DNA from 3 places in the Mesorhizobium sp. B2-3-13 genome. Region 2 is predicted to be linked to each of the others. Evidence: riboswitches for the same ligand, from Rfam matches in the RefSeq annotation. Region 2 holds a riboswitch; each other region holds the start of a gene.

Region 1 (7,707 bases), on a different contig from region 2:
ACGGCTACAGCTACGATACGATCGGCCTAGCCGTTGCCGTCGCCTATCTGTTCTCGACGCGCAACGCCATGCCGAGGATTTTTCTGGCACTGATCTGGCTATACCCGGCTATCGCGCATCTGGTGAACAATGCCGGGCTTGGCATCGGCGTGCTGGTACCGCTGTTCCTGTCGGCATGGATGCTTGCCGACATAATAGCCCGCGAGCGCGGGCCCACGGTTGGCGGCACGCCAGGCATCGACATGCCGACGTAGGACGCTTGGTTGCGATACCTATTGGCGAGCTTTGACGTCGGCGCGGATGAGCAGGGTCACCGACCCGTTCTGAAGCAGCGGGCGGTAATCCGCCAAGCTCTTGGCGATTGCGATGTTGTCCCTCAAAGGTATTGGCGCACGCGGCTCCGCCGTCCCGTCGTCGACCACAATGTCGGGCCGTTTCGCGGCAAGTTCGCCGGCGATCGCCGCGGTATATTGCTGGCGCAAGGTCTCCAGATCCAGCCGTTGGGCAGGGTCCTGCGCCAACCGGATGAGGATCTCGGCATCGCTGACCATCCAGGCGGAGGGGTTGCGTGCCACGACACGGGCGCCAGTCATCCGGGCGAGCGGATTGCCGGCCTGCAGCCGCGAGCCGATCGACATGAAGGTTGGATGGTCGACTACGCGGCTGACGGCGACCGCCGCGGCGTCGAGACCGCCGCGTGGCTGAGTGAATGCCAGACCTTGTTGCGCCACGACCAATTTCACGATCGAAAACAGCCCAAGCGCGGCCCCAAACACGGCCGGCAGGGGCAGGCTTCGCAATGGTTTCAACCTGATAGACTGCAGCATCAATGCCAGGACGCCGACTGTCAGGAACGGCAGCGCCTGATACGTCCACCCCTTGCCCATGATGACGAAGGCAGGGACATAGGCCGCTCCAGCCAAAAGCAGTATTTGCGCATCGCGATGGGGCCGACCGGGATAAGCCATCACCAGTGTGGCCCCTGCCATGGCCGCGAACATAGGGATAGGCCATAGCATCAACATGTCCATGACCGGCATCCGCATCGGCAAATAGACTTGACGCAACAAGGGCAGAACCCCGGCGAAGAAAGGCTGCATGAAAACAGCGAGTGCGATCAGATAGCCAACGGTCAGAATACCACCGACCACGCTCTCGGTCGTAAAAAGCGGACGCAGCGAGCGTCGCTGTAGCGCAATCACAAGGGCCGGCAGCGCCAGAGCCAGCACGCTGTAGGGTGGTTTGATCATCACGAAGATACCGGCGCCGACACCGGCAACCATCCGCTCGGCGATGCTGCCGGCACGAAAATCCGCCGTTCGATCACGTGCCGAAAGCAATGCCAGCCACGGCAGCAAGGCGATCACGGCAATCTGCTCGCGCTGGCCGAAATCCGGCGGAAACAGGAACAGCACGACAAACACCGCCGCCGGAATGATCCAGACGCACCGCTTCAGAACCTCGTCGGTCCGTGCAAGAATGCGAGCCGAAAAGCAGACGGAAGCAGCCGCGAGTGCCGCCACGCCCACACTCACCCAAAATTCCGCCGACAGCCCGGTCAGGCGTTCCATGGCGAGAAAAGGCAGATAGAGCCAGGTTGAAAAAGGTGGATTACCCTCGGCGATATCGACGTAAAGGCGTTCGCCGTTGAGGACACGGTCGCCAACCGTCAGCAGCCAGGACACGTCTACATTGCTCGGCACCACGAAGAGCGAGACGACGACCGCATAAATGGTGATCAACAACGTTGCGACAGCCGGCCCGACGAGTCGAAATACAGCCTTGCTGGATTTGAAGCTTGCCAGCTTGCCCTGAGCAACGAGCGGCGCATTCATGCAAATGGGCTTTCATCACCGGCACAACCAGTATCGGTGAGTTTCTAGCAGACAGCAGTTAAGGGTGTTCTAACCTGGCGGTTGAACGCCACTTGACCGCCACAGATTGCACGGCGCGTCGCTATCGGCCTGGATGCTTGCGGGGATCAGGGCCGCGAACGTGGGAACCGGCCGCAGGCGCGCCGATGCGGCGCCGGACCGGCGGAACGCTGATCCTGACCGTGATGTCCAGCATCATCTCTCCCACCGTCGGCGGGCAAGGTATGGTCTGCAAGAAGACCAGGGGCGGCGGTCCCTCTGGCGGCTCGCGGCGGGTCGGTCCGCCGCGCCATGCTTTGCCGCGCCATGCCCTGGCGGGCGGCTCCTGCCGCAGCCGCCGCTCTTGCGTCTCAGCCGCAACTGCTTGGCAAAGCCGCGCGACAGCCAGGCCAGCCTGCCGAAATCGGTTCGCGGCTTGGCCTGCAGCACCGCCGACCAGCGCGAAAGGCCGGTGAGGTCGGCCATGTCAAGCACGCGCGCCAGCACCCTGTTCGGCACCGCCGCGCCAATATCGAGCGCGAGGTAGGAGAGCGCCGCCGCCGCGGCCACGGCAAGGCCACGCCTGGCGACAACGTCGAGGAACACGTCCCAGTCGACATCGCCGGCGCGAATGGCTACAGCGCAATTGACCAGCCAATCGCTGTGCGTGTGAGCGTCGAGCCCGGCATGCGCGATGGCGATCGCGATGCGGTCCGCAGGCGACGGCACCAGCACGCCGACGCCGCTGAATTGGGCCGCCGCTCGCCGCCAGATCGCCTGGTCGTCCTCGTCGCTTTGCTGCGAACCGTCATAGGGCGGATCAAGCCTCGATTTCCAGTGCCGACAGTGGCTTTGAACAGCAGGCCAGGATGAAGCCATCATCGATCTCGTGATCGAGGATGCCGCCATTGTGGCTCATCTCGACGCTGCCGGAGACTTTCTTCACCTTGCAAGTTCCGCACAGGCCGAATTCGCAGGCCGCCGGTATCCGCACGCCCGAAGCACGCGCCGTCTGCAGCACGGTCTGGCCGGCGACACAGTCGGCGTCGACGTCCGAAAGCGCGAAGCGGATCGGCGTTGCGGCTTCGACGGGGACAGCCACACCGTCCTGCGCCGGCGCCGCGAATGGCGCCGGGATTTCCTCAACGGTCGGCGCGGCAAAGCTCTCCTGATGGTACTTTGCCATGTCGAAGCCGGCGGCTTCGAGCATGCCGCGCACGGCGCGCATGAAGGGATCGGGGCCGCAGCAGAAGATTTCGCGTTCGCGGAAATCGGGCGCCAGCAGTGGCAGCCGGATAGCGTCGATGCGGCCCATATGGCCATACCAGCCCTCGCGGCTCGACCGTTCCTCGATCATGAAGCCGAGCGACAGGCCCGGCATGTGGCCGCCGAGCAGCTCCAGCTCCTTGCGGAAGATGATCTCTTCCGGGCGCCGCGCGCAGTTGACGAAGCCGACATCGGTCCATGGTGCGCAGTCGTTCAGCCAGCGCAGCATCGACATCATCGGCGTCACGCCGGAACCGGCCGAGATGAACAGATATTTCGCCGCCGGATGGCTGTGCAGTGAAAAGTCGCCGCCCGGTCCATAGGCCTTGACGTGCGAGCCGGGCGCCAGGTGATCGAACATCCAGCGTGTGCCGATGCTGCCCACCTGCGCCTTCACCGTCACCGCGATCGAGAATGGCCGCGACGGTGACGATGACAGCGTATAGGTGCGCATCAGCGGCCCGTCCGGTGTCGGCAATTCCAGCGTCACGAACTGGCCCGGCTTGTAGCGGAACCAGGTCTGGTTGTCGGAGCGGAAGGTGAAGGTCTTCACGTCGGGCGCCTCGTCGGTGACGCCGGTCACTTCCAGCACCTGCAGCCTGTCGTTCCAGGGCGCCATCTGGTCGAGATGGCGATAGAGGCCGAGGTCCGTCATCGCATTCATCCTCTTGTCCCTTTTGTTCTGCGCATGCCCAAAACCGCCGTCTTTAGCGATATGCCTAGGCAACGCTGCGCAGGGCCGGCCGGCCGCCTTCGGCAAGCCGTGGCCCGATGAAGGACGCGTACCACTCGACGAACTGGGTCACGCCGCCCTCATGGAGCTCCGAATAGGGGCCTGGCTCGTAGGCCGGCGACAGGATGCCGAAGGCGTTTTCCTCGACGATGCGGCGATCCTGGTCGTTGGTCTCGGTCCAGACATGGGTGAGTTCTGCGAGATCGTAATCGACGCCCTCGACCGCATCCTTATGCACCAGCCATTTGGTCGTCACCGCCGTTTCCGTGGCGCTGATCGGCAGCACCCGGAAGGTGACGGCGTGGTCGCCCAGGATGTGGTTCCAGGTCGTCGGATAGTGGTAAAGCAGCAACGAACCGATGCGGTTGGTTGAAACGCTGTCGGAAAGGTTCCTCTCGACCGCGCGCTTTCCCGTCATCGTATAGCTGACGGCATCGCGCAGCAGCGGTGCGCGGGTCGCGCGATACTGGCCGGCCGGATCGATGCGGAACTTGCTCGGCAGGCCGGCCGCTTCGCATTTCGCCCAGTGCGCCAGCATCTCCGGATCGCTGTCGGCGCCTTGCACGCCGGTTACCGTCGGTGCTTCCGGGAAGGTCTTGCAGAGTTCGGGATGATTGCCGGCGCAATGATAGCATTCGCGGTTGTTTTCCCAGACCAGCTTCCAGTTGCCCTTCTCGATGATGGTGCTCTCGAAGGCGACTTTTGCCTCACGCAGCCGGTGCGGCAAAAGGTAGGGCTCGATCATCGCCCGCATCGGCGCGAAGTCGGCTGGCTCCTTGGCCAGGCAGATGAAGACATAGCCGGCGACGCTTTCGCAGGCGACCGGCTTCAGCCCGAACTGGCTCTTGTCGAACCCATCGGCCATCTGGCGGGCGAACAGCAGCCGGCCGTCGAGCTCGTAGGTCCATTGATGATAGGGACAGACCAGCTTGGCGGCCGTGCCCTTGTCGGAATTGCAGACGCGGCTGCCGCGATGGCGGCAGGAATTGTGGAAGGCGTTGATCTTGCCCTGCTGATCGCGCACCAGCACGACCGGATAATCCCCGATCTGCACGGTGATGAAGCTGCCCGGCTTGGGCAATTCGCAATCATGGCCGATGAACAGCCAGTCGCGATACCAGATCAACGCCATGTCCAGCTTGAAGTAGTCCGGGTCGGTGTAAAAGGGCTGTTCCAGCGAAAAGCCTTGTCTGCGGCTGTTCAAGAGCCTCAGCATGTCGTTGCGCGCGTCCATGTCCTGTCCTCAGTTTCAAGGACTGAACTGGTGGTGATTGAGGAAGGACTGGGCGCAGATCGGCGAAAAGCCGGACAAACACCATCCGCCTCTTGACCGCCCACCGCGATCAGTCGAGTTCTAGCGATCTCGGGCTGGTTTCCGGGCTCTGGAGTTGTCCTTGCGGACCATCGCGACACCTTCCCAGGCTTTAGCCCAGTGGTCTCCCGTTGCGACTTGAACTCCACCACCGTTGCGGGGGCAGCGCCGGAATCTGACCGGCTTCCCAATTCTCCGCTCCGTCGTCACGCAGCGGCACCTGAGATGCCTGATCTAATCACGACAGGCTTTGCGACATCGGCACGAAAGCGACATCGCATCCATGCGGCGCGACACGCATGCTGGATCGTCATGACAGGCTTGTAGCCGTTGGAATCGCCTTCTGTCGCCAAGCCGCGCCGGCACCGTCTTCGACCCCTTTGCCGGCAGCAAATAGGTTAACAGTTTCAAAAAGTGACTATTAGAGCAGTCTAAAATCGAACCGAACGGTTCGTTTCTGTTGACGGTGCGTGCAAGACGCTGTGAACGCCGAGCCTCCGACACAGTTGGTGATCAGGATGCTGTTTTAAGGTAACTAGCTGATATCACAAGAGAAAATAAGAGATGCGGAAGGCGCTGGTACAATTTCAAGTAGTGGAGTCATGGTCCACGCTGAACAACTTCGTGATTGGAAACGGCAAGGGTGCTCTCCCACATCGGGGCTGTCCGAACGACGCGATTTAATCCCAAGACACGCCGCTAGATGGACGGAAAAATACTGGAGTGCCAAAAAATGAAAAAGATCATTCTCACTGCCGCCGCCCTTCTGGCTGTTTCCGGCAGCGCCTTCGCTGGTAGCGACAACTACGGTTCGAACGGCGCCAACCAGCCTGCTGCCGCGGTGGACAGCTCGTACACCGCTTCCACCTCCACCAAGACGTCGGAGCCGGGTGCTCAAACGCCTGCTCAGGGCAGCGATCGCAACCTCTTCGGCCGCTAACGGCCTGTCCCCACGGACGGCGGGCTTGCCCGCCGATCCGGTAGAATTCAAGAAATTCAGGAGTGTCTAAAATGAGCAAGATCCTTATTGCCGCCGCCGCCGTTCTGGCCATTTCCGGCAGCGCTTTTGCCAGCGACAACTATGGCTCCAACGGCGCCAACCAGCCTGCCGCCGCGGTGGACAACTCGTACACCGCGTCGGTCGATAAGTCGGCTCCTGCCAGCCAGGAGCCCGTCCAGCACGGCGCCGATCGCAACCTGTTCGGCAACAACTAACATCTCTTCAAGCAAGGACAGCGCGCTCAGCCCGCCCCTTGAATTCGAAAAAATCGGAGTACCAAAATGAAAAAGATTGTTCTTACCGCCGCCGCTCTTCTGATTGCCGCTGGCAGCGCCTATGCCGGCAACGACAACGTTGGCGGCACCGACATCAACAAGCTGGCGACCGTCAACGTCGACACCTCGCATACGGGCTCGATCCGCAAGAGCGAATCGCCCGTCTACAAGCTGCTCAATTCGTCGGGCGACGTACAGAAGTCCGCCCCTCAGGGCGCAGACCGCAACCTCTTCGGCAACAACTAACCCGCCGTGGTAATATACAAAGAGAGCGGCGGGCTTGCCCGCCGCTCTCTTTTTGCGTTGTCGAGACAGCTTGTGGTCTCAGGCGGCTTTTGCTTCCGCTTCCTGCAGGGCGAACGACCGTCCATCCGCATCGAAGATATGAAGATCTCCGGCATTGGCGGTCAGCCGCAGCGTCGAGCCGCGCTTGACCTCGACATTGCCCGGCAACTTGGTCACCAGCGGCAGGTCGGCACGGCCGATGTCGATATAGACCAGCTGAACCTCACCGAGCTGCTCGAGATAATCGACCGTCCCCTCGAACAGATAATCGCTACCACTGGCGATCGCGAGATCTTCCGGCCGCACGCCGAAGCTGACCGCCGCTCCCTTTGCCGAAGCAGGCGTCGCGATCGGTACCGTCGCCTTGCGGCCGCCGACATGACTGACGATGGTCGGATTGCCCGTCTTGTCGACCGTCGCCGGCAGGATATTCATGGCCGGTGAGCCGATGAACTGGGCGACGAAGAGGTTGCCGGGGTTCTTGTAGAGCTCCATCGGCGTGCCGACCTGCTCGATGTGGCCATCCTTCAGCACGACGATGCGGTCGGCCAGCGTCATCGCCTCGACCTGGTCGTGCGTGACATAGATCATAGTCGTGTTGGGCATCGATTCCTTGAGCTTGGCGATCTCGATGCGCGTGGCGACGCGCAGCGCCGCGTCAAGGTTCGACAGCGGTTCGTCGAACAGGAACACTTTCGGATTGCGCACGATGGCTCGGCCGATGGCGACACGCTGGCGCTGGCCGCCCGACATCGCCTTGGGCAGGCGATCGAGATATTTGGTCAACTGCAGGATCTCGGCCGCCTGTCGTACCCGCTTGTCAATCTCGGCCTTGCTTTCCCCACCGATCTTCATCGAGAAGGCCATGTTATCGTAGACGGTCATGTGCGGATAGAGCGCGTAGGACTGGAACACCATGGCGATGCCGCGCTTCGACGGCGGCACGTCGTTGACCACCTGACCGTCGATCCTGAGTTCACCCG
Region 2 (7,707 bases):
GGACCAGGAAGAGGCGGCGCGGGAATTCGAACAATACGACCTTTTGTCGGCCGCCGTCGTCGACGAGAACGAGCGGCTGGTCGGCGTGCTGACCATCGACGACGTCGTCGACGTCATCCAACAGGAAGCGGAGGAGGACCTGCTGCGCATGGGCGGCGTCGGCGACGAGGAGCTCTCCGACAGCATTCTGGCGACCTCGCGCTCGCGCGTTCCCTGGCTGCTCGTCAATCTGCTGACGGCATTTTTGGCGGCATCGGTGATCGGCCTGTTCGATCGCACGATCGAGCATATCGTCGCCCTCGCCGTGCTGATGCCGATCGTGGCCGGCATGGGCGGCAATGCTGGTTCGCAGACCATGACCGTCACCGTGCGGGCGCTGGCGACCAGGGATCTCGACATCTACAATGCCGGCCGCATTATCCGCCGCGAAATGGGCGTCGGCTTCATCAACGGCATCGTCTTCGCGATCCTGATCGGCATCGTCGCGGCTGTCTGGTTCCATGACCCCAATCTGGGCGGCATCATCGCGGCGGCGATGATCATCAACATGTTCGTGGCGGCCCTTGCCGGCATCCTGATCCCGTTGCTGCTCGACCGGTTCAAGGTCGATCCCGCGGTCGCTTCGGCGGTTTTCGTCACCACCGTTACCGATGTCGTTGGATTCTTTGCCTTCCTCGGCCTCGCGACCTGGTGGTTCGGCGTCCGGTAAGCGTCTTAATTGACTTTTACGTAAATGCCGTGCGAGGCTCGTGCGGGGTGCCGCGTCGATTCCGGCGGGCAAGGGTTTGGTTCGGGACAGATGGGCGACGCCGCATGGCGATCACCCGGAATTCCGGCATGGAGTGACAATGCGGGAATATTATTCGATCACCGAACTGACCCGCGAATTCGACGTGTCGACGCGGACGCTGCGTTTTTACGAAGACGAGGGACTGGTGCAGCCGGTGCGGCGCGGCCGTACGCGGCTGTTTCGCCCTTCCGACCGTCACCTCATCCGGCAAATCATGCGCGGAAAACGGCTCGGCTTCTCGATCAACGAGATCCGCGAGATCATCCAGATGTACAAGGAGCCGCCGGGCGAGGTCGGGCAGCTCAAGCTGATGATCAAGCGCATCGAGGAAAAGCGCGAGGACCTCAGGCAAAAGCGCCGGGACCTCGAGGAGACGCTGGCCGAACTCGATCAGGCCGAGGAGTCTTGCGTCGAGCGGCTGGTCGAGCTCGGGGTCAACACCTAGCCGAAATTTCGAGATGCCGGCGGGACAGCGCCCTCTGTCCTGCCGGACATCTCCCCGATAAGGGGGAGATTGGCAACTTTAACGCTGGCTCAAATCCAGCGCCGCACCCGCTTGGCATAGTCGCGGTATTTCTTGCCGAATTTCGCCGCCAATATCTTTTCCTCGCCCTCGATCGCGACCTTCTGGGTGACGAAGGCGGCGACGAAGGCAAGCAGGAAAAACCAGGCGATGCCCGAGACGAAGGCAACGCCGATCAACAGCAGCGTGTTGGCCAGGTACATCGGGTCGCGGGTGATGCCAAAGGGGCCGGTCGTGACGAGATGATCGGGCACGGCGTTGGGATTGAGCGTTGTCCTGGCCCGCATCATGGTGCGGATCGCGGTGAACCAGAGTACGGCGACGGCGAACAACGCCACCCAACCAGCGGCGAACAGAATGTCGCCCAGGAGGTCTCCGATCCAGGGCAAGGGATAGAGCATGCCGAGGATGATGCTGATGGCGATCGCGGCAGCGTAGATCACCGGCGGCCACGGTATCATCCCAGGCTTCGGCTCGGTCATTGTGTTCCTCCCTCGGTCATCTTGTCGTCCGTCTTGGCTGTGCAGGTTGCGGCAAGATCGGACAGATGCGCCCTGAAGTCCGCAGTCTGGTCGTTGTTGAAGAGCCGATCAAGAGATCCTTCGCCTTGCAGCGTATCAAGCATGCAGCCGCAATAGCTCGAACAGAAGGTTGCGTTGCGCATCTGCTCGCACGAGCGCTGGCAGGTTTTCAGGAAATTGACCTGCGGGGGCTCGACTTGCGCCGGCATCAGTTGCGAGAACAGCCAGACGCAACCGATCAGCAGCGGCTGGTGGATCAGGTAGAAGGCCAGGCTGTGGCGGCCGATGAAGACCAGTGGATTGGCCCAGCGGCCCGGCACGAGGCTCGCCAGGCGTGCCCGTATGCCGGAAGCGGAAGCGAGTTTCGCCACTCCGAGGCCGAGAAGCACCGCGCCGAACCAGGGGAACAGCGGCACGTAGTCGTTGGAGCGCGGATTGACGGCGGAAAGGCCGATCCACCACAGCCAAGGGTGATCGAGTGCCTCGAAGCGCAGGTAGACGGGCGCCGCGATGACCAGCGCGGCGGCGACAAGCGTCAGCAGCGCCGGCAGGCGCAGGAAGGCGAGGCCAAGCAGGCTGGCGAGCCCGATCTCATGCAGGATGCCGAAAAAAATGAATCCGTCAGGCGTGGCGATGCGGGTGGCGACCGAGATGGCGACCGCCGCACCGGCGACCATGGCGAACCGTTTCCAGAAGGAGTTCCAGCGGATCTGTCGGCCATGGGCGAGATAGAGGCTGACGCCGACAAGGAACAGGAAGGTCGAGGCGATGCAGCGGGCGTAGATCTTCCACCAGCCGAAGGCGGTGAGACCGGGGTCGGTGTAACCGAAGAATTCCAGGTCCCAGGTGAAATGGTAGCTTGCCATCGCGATCAGCGCGATGCCGCGCAAAATATCGATGGCAACGATGCGCTTCGATGGCTGCGGAACGGGTGCGGTCGGCGTGTGGATGCTCATGGTCTCGCGATCTGATTCAGCCCTCCAAGACGACTATCACGGTTGCACTGGATAGAAGAAGACCGGTCGCCTTGGCCTGACCGCGCGGCGGAGCCCGCGCCAGCCGCCGAATTGGGCCAGCGCGGGAAAGCCTTTGACCGGCTTCGCTTTTTGCCGGGTGTGCGTCGGTTTCCTCTTAATGGGCCTGAAATGTCCACGGCAGATTTGACGCCGCGATTCTGCTTTGGGGAAGCAATGTCCACGCATGTGCGCCATCCGAACTGGCTTCCGGCCCTCAAGGCCGCGGATGCGCGCACCTTCGCCTCGCTCTACGCGGTCGAGTCCTTCGCCCGCGCCATGGTGTCGAGCGTCATCCCGATCCAGGCCTACGAGATACTCCACAACGAGCAGATCGTCTCGATCCTCTACACCGTCGTATCCATGCTCGGCCTCTCGGTGACCTTGTTCATGCCGATGCTGATCCGCCGCTTCGCGCGGCGCTGGGTCTACACGGCAGGCGCCTGCCTGCTCGCCATCGGCTCGCTGTTCTTCGTCACCCACACGCTCGCTGGACAACTCGCCGGCATGCTGTGCCGCGTCATGGGCGCCAGTGCGCTGTCGATCACACTCAACCTCTACATCATGGACCACATCCGCAAGACCGACTTCATGCAGGCCGAATCGCTGCGCATGGCGTGGTCGATGGTTGCCTGGACGGGCGGGCCGACGCTTGGCATTTTCCTTTATGCGCATTTCGGCATCTATGCCGCGCATGGCGCGGTGGCGGTTTTCGCCATGGCTTTGCTGGCGCTGTTCTGGACCTACCGGCTGGGCGATAACCCGTCGATCCGCCCGGGCAAGACGCGGCCGGCAAATCCGCTCGCCAACATCGGCCGCTTCGTGGCGCAGCCAAGGCTCAGGCTCGCCTGGCTGATCGCCTTCGGCCGGTCGTGCTTCTGGACGACGTTCTTCGTCTATGGACCGCTGTTCATGGTGATCACCGGCGAGGGTGAACTGGCGGGCGGCCTGCTGGTCTCGGCCGGCAATGCGCTGCTGTTCATGGCGATCTTCTGGGGCAAGGCAGGAAAACGCTTTGGCGGCCGACGCACCATGACGTTTGCCTATTTCGCCATGTCGGCGTCGCTGCTGGCGGCGGGCACGGTCGGAGCGGCAGAGCCGTTGCTGACCGGCGCCTTCCTGTTGTGCGGCGCCTTCTTCACCATCGCGCTCGACGCGCTGGGCTCGACCGCCTTCATGCGCTCGGTGCGCTCCTATGAACGCGCGCAGATGGCGGCGGTCTACCGCACCTATCTCGACTTTTCCGAATTGACGCCGCCGCTGGTCTATTCGGTGGTGCTGGCCTTCTTCGGATTGGGATCGGTGTTCGTCACGCTCGGCCTGCTGGCGGCGTTTTGTGGCCTCATGACCTGGCGCTACCTGCCTAAATCCCTCTAAAAAATCAGAGCGAAAGCTCAGCATGGCGCTCGCGCACCCGATTGTGGAAGCGGTGCAGCTCATATTCCTCGGGCATCAGCACGCCGGCTGTATGACGCATCGAGCGCAGGCCCTTCTGGTTGACCTCGCAGATCGCGGCATCCTCCTCCAGCACCTGTGTGCCGAAGGCGACGATGTTGTCGATATCGGTGGCGGCGAGCGCCTCGGGCGCGAACAGCCATTCGGCGGTCAATTCGGTCTGTTCGGGACCGAGCGGCACCAGCCGCACGGTCCTGACATAGTCGACATGGCCGACGATGAACATCGAGGGCAGGCTGGTAGCGTAGGTCTGGCCGGCGGTGCGTTCCGCCTGCGTCAAGCCGGGGAAAACCGGCCCATGCGTCTGCCCATCACGCGACCATGTTTCAGCCCCGGCGCGCAGGCCGCCGGAGAATTCCGGCGCATCATTGTCTGCATGGCGCGTCCATTCGGGATCGTCATGCCGGCTCATCAGGCCGCGGCCATAGATCGGCACCAGCCGCGACAGGTCCTTGTGGACGCCCGGGCAGTGCAGGCACTCGTTGAAGTTTTCCCAGAAAATCTTCCAGTTGCAGTTCATCACCTTGCGCAGCACATGGCCTGACACCAGCGTGTCCAGCGGCCAGTTGCCGAGGTCGCCGGAGGCCGGGTCGAAGGATGACTGCACTGAGCCGGCGGCATCTTCAGCAAGATTGACGAAGACGAAGCCCCGCCGCACCGAGAGTACAACGCGGTAAAGCGGGTGGTCGGCCTTGTCGAAGCCGTCAGGCAGCGATTTCGACGGTACACGCACCAGATCGCCACGCAGCGAATAGGACCAGGCATGGTACGGGCAGGTGATCAGCCGCGCCTTCAGGCGTCCTTCGCTTTCCTGGCAAAGCTGCGAACCGCGATGCCGGCACGTGTTGTGGAAGGCATGCAACTCGCTGGCGTCGTCGCGCAGCACAAGGATTTCCTGCGTACCGACGCGGAAGGTGCGGAATGCCAAAGGCTGGGCAAGGTCGGTCTCGCGGCAGACGAGCAGCCAATTTCTGTACCAGATGGCATCGAGATCACGCTGATAGTTCTCCTGGTCCCAATAGGCCGATGACGGCAGCGTCTGCTGGGTTCGGGTCAGGCCGTTGTAGGGCTCGCGCTCGCTGGCATTGGGCTGCATGGCTGGCTTCCTGTGAGGGTTGCGAGCCGACACCCGACTAGAAAATTTGTCAATCAGGACGGGATGGAGCGGCTTCGCCGATACGACGCTCCTGCGCTGGCGACTGTCGGAATTTGGTTTGCCGCGCGCGGCAAATTTCCCTATAGTCACCAACGTCGTCGGTTCCTTTTTGGAGCCAAGAGGGAATGCGGTGCGGACAGGAATTCCTGTCCAATGCCGTGGCTGCCCCCGCAACTGTGTGCGGTAGTCCTCTCCATATGCCACTGAGGGTTTTCCTCGGGAAGGTGGGGAAGGGCGCTTATCCGCGAGCCAGGAGACCTGCCGGCGACAGGAAACTGACTTCGATGCCCTCGGGTGGAGGGCGAAAGGACAAGACATGACTACCGCTTCCGTCTCCCTCGGCGCCTCCGTCTCCTCGCAGTCGCGCTTCATGCAGCTCGCGCTCGCGGCGCTGCTCGGCATGTTCGTCGTCGGCTTTGTCGGTTTCTCGCATATCGATGCGGTCCACAATGCCGCCCACGACTATCGCCACTCGATGGCGTTTCCCTGCCACTAACGAGGATCTGACATCATGAATCTGTTTCGCAACGTCGTGTTCATCGCGGCGATCGCGGGGCTTGTGGCGGGTGTCGTTCTCGCCTGTATGCAGGCCTATGCGACAGTGCCGCTGATCCTCAAGGCGGAAGTCTACGAACAGGCCGGCGGCGGCCATCACCATGACCACGCGGCTGCACCGGCGGCGAGCAACGATGCGGTGAGCACGGTCGCGCCCGCTGGGAATGCGATGAGTTCTGCCGCGCCAGCACCCGCCGAAGTCACGGCACCGGCGGAGGAAGATGAAGGCTGGGCGCCGGCCGACGGTGTCGAGCGTTTTGCCTTCAGCGTGGTTGCCAATATCGTCACCGGCATCGGCTTCGCGCTGGTCCTGGTCGCGATTTCCGAGTTTGCCGGCGGCGTCGGCAATTGGCGCCAGGGCGTATTCTGGGGGCTGGCCGGCTTTGCCGTGTTCACGCTGGCACCAGGCCTCGGCCTGCAGCCGGAACTGCCGGCGATGCCGGCGGCCGATCTGCTTGCGCGCCAGATCTGGTGGACGGCAACGGCCGCGGCGACCGCTATCGGCCTTGGCCTGATCGTGTTTCGCAGATCGCTGCCATTGACCATCTTCGCCGTCTTGCTGATCGTCGTCCCGCATATCGTCGGCGCGCCGCAGCCCGACAGTTTCGAGACGCCTATCCCGGAAGGCCTGCACCATCAGTTCGTGGTGGCGGTGACGGTGACCAATCTGGTGTTCTGGCTGGTGCTCGGCGCGGTCGTGGGCGTGGTGCGCAGGCGCTTCACCGGCACGGCGACCAGCTTGCGCGACAGCTTTGCCTGACCGCGGCAAGCTGACTTTCATCATCGGTGGCGCGCGCTCCGGAAAGAGCGCGCACGCCGAAACCCTGGTGACGGCATTCCCCCCGCCATGGGCGTATGTCGCCACGGCGCAAACCTATGACGATGAGATGCGCGAGCGCATCGCGGTGCACCGCTCGCGGCGCGGTGAGGGCTGGTCGACCATCGATGCGTCACTCGACCTTGCCGAAGCGCTGGAGGCCTTGCCGGATGATCGGCCGGTGCTTGTCGACTGCCTGACGCTATGGCTGACCAATCACATGCTGGCCGATTACGACGTCGAGGCGGAGTGCCGACGGCTGGCCGACGTGCTGTCGCGGCCGCGCGGACCGTGGTTCGTGGTGTCGAACGAGGTCGGGCAAGGCATCGTTCCCGACAATGCACTGGCGCGGCGTTTTCGCGACGACGCCGGCCGGCTCAACCAGCGGGTCGCCGCGGTTGCCGACACGGTGCTGCTGATGGTGGCGGGGCTACCGCTCAAGGTGAAGTGAAATGACCGATATCGACGACAAGGATGAAGAGCGCCATCGCGCCAAAATGGCCAAGCGCAAGGCGGTGCAGGACGCCGAGGTTGCGAGCAAGACGGTCGAGAAGGGGTTGCTGATCGTCAACACCGGTCCCGGCAAGGGCAAGACCACGGCCGCCTTCGGGCTGGCGCTGCGGATGCTCGGCCACGGCAAGCGCGTCGGCGTCGTGCAATTCATCAAGGGCAAATGGCACACCGGCGAGAAGGATGCGTTTGCCGCCTTCGGCGACCGCGTGGTCTGGCATGCTATGGGCGAGGGTTTCACCTGGGAGACGCAGGACCTGAAGCGCGATATCGCCGCCGCCGAAGCCGCCTGGGCCAAGGCGCTGGAATTGATCGACGATCCCTCGATCAGCCTTGTCGTGCTCGACGAGCTCAACATTGCGTTGCG
Region 3 (7,707 bases), on a different contig from region 2:
GCACGAAGGAGCCCAGCGCATAGACGCCGATGACGAGACTTGCGGCGCCTGGCTGGCCGAGTTCCTTGGTGATCGCCACCGTGCTCACCTCCGTCGTCGCGAAAGTCGCGCCGATGAAGATCATGGCGAAGGTGATGATTTGAACCGGCCCCAGGCGGATAGCCGAGCCGGTTGAGCCATGGTCCACCGGTCGCACTTGCGGTTCGGTCGAACGCTGCAGAATGAAGGCTATCGAGCCCAGGGCCAGGAACAGCGTGCTGACGAGCACGCCCGCTTCCGGGAATAGCGCGGCGCTGAGACCAACCGACAGCGATGCGCCGGCGATGTAGACCAGTTCGTCGGCCGCCGACTCGAAGGCGAAGGCGGTGTTCATCTCGGGCCGGCCCCGGAAAATCTCGGTCCAGCGCGCGCGTATCATGGCCGGCATGCTTGGCATCGCCGCGGCCAGCAATGCCGACACGAATAGCGTCCCTATCGGCCAGTCCCGATTGGCCGATGCGATCAGGGCCGTGAATGCGAGCACGGAGATGATGGTGGTGGGGACGACAACCCGCGTCTGGCCGAGGCGGTCGACCAACCTCGATATTTGCGGCGCCAGGAAAGCATTGGCCAAGGCGAATGTCGCCGAAACCGCACCCGCCAGCCAGTATTCGCCACGCGTCTGCGACAGCATCGCCACGATGCCGATCGGCGCCATGGCGATCGGCAGGCGCGCCATGAAGCCGGCGGCGGCAAAGCCCCTGGCGCCAGGAGCGCGAAAGATTTCCGAGTAGGGGTTTTGCATGATCCTGTTCCTCGACAAGGGGCGATTCGACAATTACATACGAGACGTATAAGTCTCAAATAGACCATACGTCGCGTATGTCAATTGGCATACGGAGCGTATGTAGATAAGGCCAGAGCATGCACCGACCCCGCAAGGAGATGATCGCCGAGACGCGTGCCAAGCTGATCGCCGCGGCGCGCCAAGCCTTTGGCACCATCGGTTATGCCGAAGCGTCGATGGACGATTTCACCGCATCGGCCGGACTGACGCGCGGCGCCCTCTATCATCACTTCGGCGATAAGAAGGGACTGCTGCAGGCGGTTATCGCGCAAATCGATGCGGAAATGGCCGCGCGGGTGAATGAGGTCGCGTCGAGGGCGCCGACCCGCTGGCAGCATTTCGTCGACGAATGCACGACCTACATCGAAATGGCGCTGGAGCCGGAAATCCAGCGCATCATGTTCCGGGACGGTCCGGCCGTGCTGGGCGATCCGGCACAGTGGTCGAATGCCAATGCCTGCGTCGGTTCAATGACCGATCATCTGACCGCGCTGCAAGAGGAGGGGGTGGTCGTGCCGGGCCTCGATCCCGAGACCGCGGCGCGGCTGATCAACGGGGCGAGCAGCCAGGCCGCACAGCGGATCGCCAACTCGAACGATCCCGAAGCGACGTCGAGGAAGGTGGTGGCAGCGTTCAAGCAATTGCTCGAAGGCCTGCTCGAAAAGCCGGAAGCGCGGCCAAACTGAGCCACCGTGGCGCTCCCGCCACCGCCTGCAATTGACAATAGACGGTTTGGGCGCATCCTCCACAGCCACCTCTGGGGGATTCGGGGCATGTGGGATTTCGATATCGGCAGGTCGGTGTCCATCATGATGCGGACCTGGCCTTTCATCGTCTTTCGCATGATCGTCTATTTCGGCATCACGCTGGCCTATATCATGGCCACCGGCACGGGCGCCTCCGTCGGCTATGGCGTCGGCCATATCTCCACCGATCCCGATGGGCCGCTGTCCTTTGCCATGTGGGGCGGGATTGTTGGCTTCGGCCTCGTCTCGATCGCCGTCTACTGGATCCGCGAATACATCCTCTACGTCGTCAAGGCAGGCCATATCGCTGTCATGGTGCATCTGATCGACGGCCATGACGTACCCGACGGCCAGAACCAGATCGCCTACGCGAAAGAGGTTGTGACCGAGCGTTTTGCCGAAGCGAACATCCTTTTCGTCGTCGACCAGCTGGTCAAGGGCGCCATCCGCGCCATCACCGGCCTGTTGGGCGGCATTGCGGCTTTCCTGCCCATTCCGGGCCTGAGCGGCCTGGTCTCGTTCCTCAACACGGTGATCCGCCTGTCGCTGACCTATGTCGACGAGATCATTCTCGGCTACAACATCCGCATCAATTCGTCCTCACCCTTCGAGACCGCACGGCAAGGCGTCGTGCTCTACGCCCAGAACGGCAAGATCATGGTCAAGAACGCAGTCTGGCTGGCGTTGATCATGTGGGGGGTCTCCTTCGTCATCTTCCTGCTGATGCTGGCTCCGGCGGCCGCCATTCTTTACGTCATGCCCGGACAGCTCGCCGGCTGGGCCTTCGTTCTGGCCATTGTCTTTGCCTGGGCCTTCAAGGCGGCGTTCATCGAACCTTTCGCCATCGCGTGCCTGATGCAGGTCTATTTCAAGACCATCGAGGGCCAGGTGCCCGATGCCGCCTGGGACGCACGGCTGGCCGATGCCTCGTCGAAGTTCCGGGAACTCAAGCGCAAGGCACTCTCCACCTTCGACGGTTCGCGCTGGGGCACGGCCGGCGCGACGCGCTGATCGGCGGGGTTTGCCGGCGCAGCGGCGACGGTGTTGAGGCGGGCCACCGTAGATTTGAGCGAGGCTTCACCCTGGCCGCAAAAAGTCTCGCTCATGATCAGTTCGGGCAGCGGCAGCCGTCGGCCCCAGCCGTGCGTTTCGAGGTCCGGTTTCGGCGCAAACTCCGAGACACGGCCGACGCAGAGATAGGCGATCGGCGTCACGTGGTCGGGGATAGACAGCAGACTTTTCAGCGCTTGCGCCTCGATGATGCTGACCCAGCCGACGCCAACGCCCTCGGCGCGTGCCGCCAGCCAGAAATTCTGTACCGCGCAGACCGTACTGTAGAGATCCATTTCCGGATTGTGCCAACGTCCCAGCGGCGAGCCTTTCGAGCGCTCGTGGTCGCAGGTGATACAGATGTTGAGCGCGCTTTCGCAAATGCCTTCGAGCTTGAGCTTGCGGTAGAGCGCCCGCCGGTCCGCCTCGATTGCCGGCAGTTCCTGTTCGCGCGCGGCAAGGAACAGGTCGCGCACCTTCGACCGTCGCGCGACATCGCGAATGACGATGAAATTCCAAGGCTGCATGAAGCCGACCGATGGCGCGTGATGGGCGGCAAGCAGCAGCCGCGCCAGCACCTCGTCGTCGATCGCTTCCGATGTAAAATGGCTGCGGACGTCGCGTCGCGTGAACATGGCGCGGTAAACCGCGTCGCGCGCGATCTGATCAAATCCATTGGCCGTTGGAGCGGTCATAGCTTCCGGCATCGCTTGTCCCCTTGCGATTGCAGCAGTTCAAATTCCCAGAGCGTACTTTGTGCGTCCAGGAGGGCGCACGTCGTTCTGATGCCATCCGCCTGACCATGCGGATGACGATGCCTGCCAGGCCGGTCTTCTGGCTCGGGATCAACCCGCGTCCGGTGCCTTCCCGTCATCGACAGTGGCACTTACCGGCGCGGTCCCCCTCACAGCGTTGGGCACGCCACGGTATCAAACCGTGTTCCCGATTCTCCCGCCAGAGCATTTGCAGCCAAGTGGAATCACTTGGCGTCGCAGAATGCGGCTAAAACAAACAGACCGGCGGGCACCAGGCAGTGGCGGCGACCTTACGCCGAAGCGCCGGCGACGCCAATGCCCGCAGCGACATGAATGGACGCAGCCGTGATTTTCCCCAGCGATCAAGCCGCAACGCATGGCCATCACGGCGCCGGGGCACTAGATAGGGGGACATGGCCACTCGTCTCTACACGCACCCGATCTTCCTCGAACACATCACCCCGCCAGGTCACCCCGAGCGGCCCGACCGCTTGCGCGCCATCGAGCGCGTGCTCGACGACGAAGCTTTTGCCGCGCTTGACCGCGCCGAGGCACCGCAAGGCGACGAGGCGACCATCCTCTATGCGCATCCCGCCGATTTCGTCGCGCGCGTGCGCGCCGCCATTCCCGCTGAAGGCCTCGCCCGCATCGACGCCGACACCACCGCCAGCCCGAAGAGCTGGCAGGCGGTGATCACCGCGATCGGCGCCGCCAATGCCGCCGTCGACGACGTCTTTGCGGGCCGCGCCGACAATGTCTTCGTCGCCGCCCGGCCGCCTGGCCATCATGCTGAAAAGAACACGGCCATGGGCTTCTGCTTCTTCAACACTGCGGCTATCGCTGCCCGCTATGCGCAGAAGAAGCATGGCGCGGAGCGTGTCGCCGTCGTCGATTGGGACGTGCACCACGGCAACGGCACGCAGGATATTTTCTGGGACGATCCCTCGGTGCTCTATTGCTCGACGCACCAGATGCCGCTCTATCCCGGCACCGGCGCGAAGAACGAGACCGGCGCCGGCAACATCGTCAACGCGCCGCTGGCGCCGCAGACCGGCAGCGAGGTGTTTCGCGATGCTTTCCTGTCGCGCGTGCTGCCGGCACTCGATAATTTCGCCCCCGACCTGATCATCATTTCGGCCGGCTTCGACGCGCACCATCGCGACCCGCTGGCGGAGATCAATCTTACCGAGGACGATTTCGACTGGGCGACCGGCCAACTGATGCAGCGCGCCGCACGCCATAGCGGCAACCGGCTCGTCAGCGTGCTCGAGGGCGGCTACGATCTGCAGGGATTGGCATTTTCGGTCGGCGCCCATGTCGGGCGACTGATGAAAGGATGAATGATGACTGGTGAGATCAACGAAGACGTCAAGGCGATGAGCTTCGAGCAGGCACTCGACGCGCTGGAGAAGATCGTCGATGATCTGGAGCGTGGCGACGTGCCGCTCGACCAGTCGATCCGGATCTACGAACGCGGCGAGGCGCTGAAGGTGCATTGCGACCGGTTACTGAAGGCCGCCGAGGACAAGGTCGAGAAGATCAGGCTGTCGCGCGACGGCAAGCCGGTTGGAACCGAGCCGCTCGACGCGGACTGAGGTCCGGAGCAGGCTTACCGATTTTTGAACACGATCATGATTGAGGATACAACTCGTCCCGATTGAAACGGACAAGAGGAGATACGGAAGCGATGTGCAGAAACATCAAGACCCTGTTCAATTTTGATCCGCCGGCAACCAATGACGAAGTCCGCGGCGCGGCACTCCAGTTTGTCCGCAAGCTCAGTGGAACGACGCGACCGTCGAAACAGAACCAGCATGCGTTCGATCATGCGGTCGAAGCCATCGCGGCATCCGCACGCGAATTGCTTGATTCCCTCGAAACCCACCAGCAGCCGCGCAATCGCGAAGAGGTGGCAGCCAAACTGAGAGCAAAGGCGGCGATCCGGTTCGCCTGACATGTCCAAAGCGGCCACCGAGCGCTGACCAGGAGAGTTCATGAGCTTCTTCCCGGGGAAAGACCCTGAGGCCGGCGATGCCTTCGCCAGCGACCAGATCGAACTGATGGTCATCCCCAACGCCAAGGATATTGGCGGCTTCGAGGTGCGCCGCGCCTTGCCGACCGCCAAGAGAAGGCTGGTAGGGCCGTTCATTTTCTTCGATCGCATGGGCCCCGCGATCATGCGCACCGGCCAGGCGCTCGATGTCCGTCCCCACCCGCATATCGGCCTGTCGACCGTGACCTATCTGTTCGATGGCAAGATCAGGCATCGCGATTCGCTCGGCACCGAAATGGTGATCGAGCCCGGCGACGTGAACCTGATGACTGCGGGCCGCGGCATCGTCCACTCCGAGCGCACGCCGCAGGAATTGCGCGGCGCGCCGATGTCGATCTCCGGCCTGCAGACCTGGCTGGCTCTGCCGGACGGCAAGGAAGAGGTTGCACCGGTGTTCGAGAACACAGCGGCGCTGCGGCTTCCAGAGATCGATGCCGAAGGCGTCAGCGGCCGCGTCGTCATCGGTGACTTCCAAGGATTGCGGTCCCCGGTGCGGGCAGATTCCGACACGCTCTACGCCGATTTGCGGCTGGGGCCCGGTGCCAGCGTCAAAATCCCGGCCGATGCGGAAGAGCGCGCCATCTACACGCTGGAGGGCGAAGTCTCGATTTCGGGCGACGTCTTTCCGGCCGAACGGCTGCTGGTGTTCCGGCCCGGCGACGAGATCGTCATATCGTCGCAAACCGGTGCGCATTTCATGCTGTTCGGCGGCGCCTCGCTCGGTTCGAAGCGCTACATCTGGTGGAATTTCGTCTCTTCGTCGAAGGAGCGCATCGAGCAGGCCAAGCAGGAATGGAAGACCGGCCGCTTCGATATCGTTCCTGGCGATGAGAAAGAGTTCATTCCGCTGCCGGAAGGCTGAGCGGAGCGGTGAGGGGCTGACCGTCCGCGTCACCGACACGCATTTACTTTCGCCGGCCGGCGGCCTATCCCGCCGATGAAAAGAGAGTCTGGGCCCAACGTGAACGCAACGCCGCATACGCCGCTTCTCGACAAGGTTCGCGTCCCGGCCGAGCTGCGCACGCTGGCCGAGAGCGAATTGCCGCAACTGGCGTCCGAGCTGCGCGCCGAACTGGTCGATGCTGTCTCCCACACCGGCGGCCACCTTGGTGCCGGCCTTGGCGTGGTCGAACTGACGGTGGCGCTGCACTATGTCTTCAACACACCCGATGACCGGCTGATCTGGGATGTCGGCCATCAGGCCTATCCGCACAAGATCCTGACCGGACGCCGGGACCGCATCCGCACCTTGCGCCAGGAAGGCGGCCTGTCGGGCTTCACCCGCCGAGCCGAGAGCGAGTATGACCCGTTCGGCGCCGCCCACTCCTCGACGTCCATATCGGCTGGTCTCGGCATGGCCGCCGCCCGCGACCTTTCAGGCGGCCGCAACAATGTCATTTCAGTCATCGGCGATGGCGCAATGTCGGCCGGCATGGCCTATGAGGCGATGAACAATGCCGGCGCGCTCGATGCCCGCCTCATCGTCATCCTCAACGACAACGACATGTCGATTGCGCCGCCGACCGGCGCCATGAGCGCCTATCTGGCGCGCCTGGCTTCCGGCAAGGCCTATATCGGCTTGCGCGACTTTGGCAAGAAACTGACCTCCTATCTCGGCAAGCGGGCCGATCGAGCCATCACCCGCGCGGTCGAGCATGCGCGCGGCTATGTCACCGGCGGCACTTTGTTCGAGGAACTCGGCTTCTATCACATCGGCCCGATCGACGGTCACAATCTGGAGCATCTGATCCCGGTCCTGAAAAATGTCCGCGACAACGGCAAGGGTCCGGTGCTGATCCATGTCGTCACCCAGAAGGGCAAGGGTTATGCGCCGGCGGAAGCGGCCGCCGACAAATACCATGGCGTCAATAAATTCGACGTCATCACCGGCGCGCAGGCCAAGGCGCCGGCCAACGCGCCGGCCTACACCAAGGTGTTCGCCGAAAGCCTGATCCAGGAGGGCCGCGAGGACGATCGCATCGTCGCCGTCACCGCCGCCATGCCGAGCGGCACCGGCCTCGATCTGTTCGGCGAGGTGTTCCCGTCGAGGACCTTCGATGTCGGCATCGCCGAGCAGCATGCGGTGACCTTCGCCGCCGGCCTGGCGACGGAAGGCTATAAGCCGTTCGCGGCGATCTATTCGACGTTCCTGCAGCGCGCCTACGATCAGGTCGTCCATGACGTCGCGATCCAGAAACTACCGGTGCGTTTCCCCATCGATCGCGCCGGCTTTGTCGGCGCCGATGGCGCCACCCATTGCGGCGCGTTCGACACCAC

What was found. Region 2 has a riboswitch for cobalamin ahead of FJ941_RS01585 (CbtB domain-containing protein). Riboswitches for the same ligand answer to the same signal wherever they lie in the genome.
Region 1: linked by a shared signal. The riboswitch ahead of FJ941_RS15450 (aromatic ring-hydroxylating dioxygenase subunit alpha) and the one ahead of FJ941_RS01585 (CbtB domain-containing protein) in region 2 are both predicted to bind cobalamin.
Region 3: linked by a shared signal. The riboswitch ahead of bluB (5,6-dimethylbenzimidazole synthase) and the one ahead of FJ941_RS01585 (CbtB domain-containing protein) in region 2 are both predicted to bind cobalamin.

Annotation. Positions count from the first base shown of each region.
Region 1 is NZ_VFVQ01000011.1:152,478-160,184, reverse strand. Features, by position in the region: gene FJ941_RS15470 (glycosyltransferase family 87 protein) at 1-254, shown strand, start outside; gene FJ941_RS15465 (hypothetical protein) at 273-1,835, opposite strand; gene FJ941_RS15460 (hypothetical protein) at 2,070-2,732, opposite strand; gene FJ941_RS15455 (hybrid-cluster NAD(P)-dependent oxidoreductase) at 2,674-3,774, opposite strand; gene FJ941_RS15450 (aromatic ring-hydroxylating dioxygenase subunit alpha) at 3,839-5,086, opposite strand; cobalamin riboswitch at 5,201-5,403, opposite strand; gene FJ941_RS15445 (DUF680 domain-containing protein) at 5,898-6,104, shown strand; gene FJ941_RS15440 (DUF680 domain-containing protein) at 6,176-6,379, shown strand; gene FJ941_RS15435 (DUF680 domain-containing protein) at 6,446-6,685, shown strand; gene ugpC (sn-glycerol-3-phosphate ABC transporter ATP-binding protein UgpC) at 6,764-7,707, opposite strand, start outside.
Region 2 is NZ_VFVQ01000001.1:333,625-341,331, forward strand. Features, by position in the region: gene mgtE (magnesium transporter) at 1-709, shown strand, start outside; gene FJ941_RS01560 (MerR family DNA-binding transcriptional regulator) at 849-1,235, shown strand; gene FJ941_RS01565 (isoprenylcysteine carboxylmethyltransferase family protein) at 1,325-1,795, opposite strand; gene FJ941_RS01570 (DUF1624 domain-containing protein) at 1,792-2,790, opposite strand; gene FJ941_RS01575 (MFS transporter) at 3,025-4,224, shown strand; gene FJ941_RS01580 (aromatic ring-hydroxylating dioxygenase subunit alpha) at 4,229-5,398, opposite strand; cobalamin riboswitch at 5,541-5,739, shown strand; gene FJ941_RS01585 (CbtB domain-containing protein) at 5,775-5,954, shown strand; gene FJ941_RS01590 (CbtA family protein) at 5,970-6,773, shown strand; gene cobU (bifunctional adenosylcobinamide kinase/adenosylcobinamide-phosphate guanylyltransferase) at 6,766-7,281, shown strand; gene cobO (cob(I)yrinic acid a,c-diamide adenosyltransferase) at 7,283-7,707, shown strand, end outside.
Region 3 is NZ_VFVQ01000015.1:48,838-56,544, reverse strand. Features, by position in the region: gene FJ941_RS18685 (MFS transporter) at 1-784, opposite strand, end outside; gene FJ941_RS18680 (TetR/AcrR family transcriptional regulator) at 904-1,512, shown strand; gene FJ941_RS18675 (hypothetical protein) at 1,600-2,583, shown strand; partial or broken gene bluB (5,6-dimethylbenzimidazole synthase) at 2,748-3,257, opposite strand; cobalamin riboswitch at 3,429-3,611, opposite strand; gene FJ941_RS18665 (histone deacetylase family protein) at 3,791-4,717, shown strand; gene FJ941_RS18660 (exodeoxyribonuclease VII small subunit) at 4,721-4,972, shown strand; gene FJ941_RS18655 (DUF2277 domain-containing protein) at 5,065-5,331, shown strand; gene FJ941_RS18650 (pirin family protein) at 5,372-6,292, shown strand; gene dxs (1-deoxy-D-xylulose-5-phosphate synthase) at 6,368-7,707, shown strand, end outside.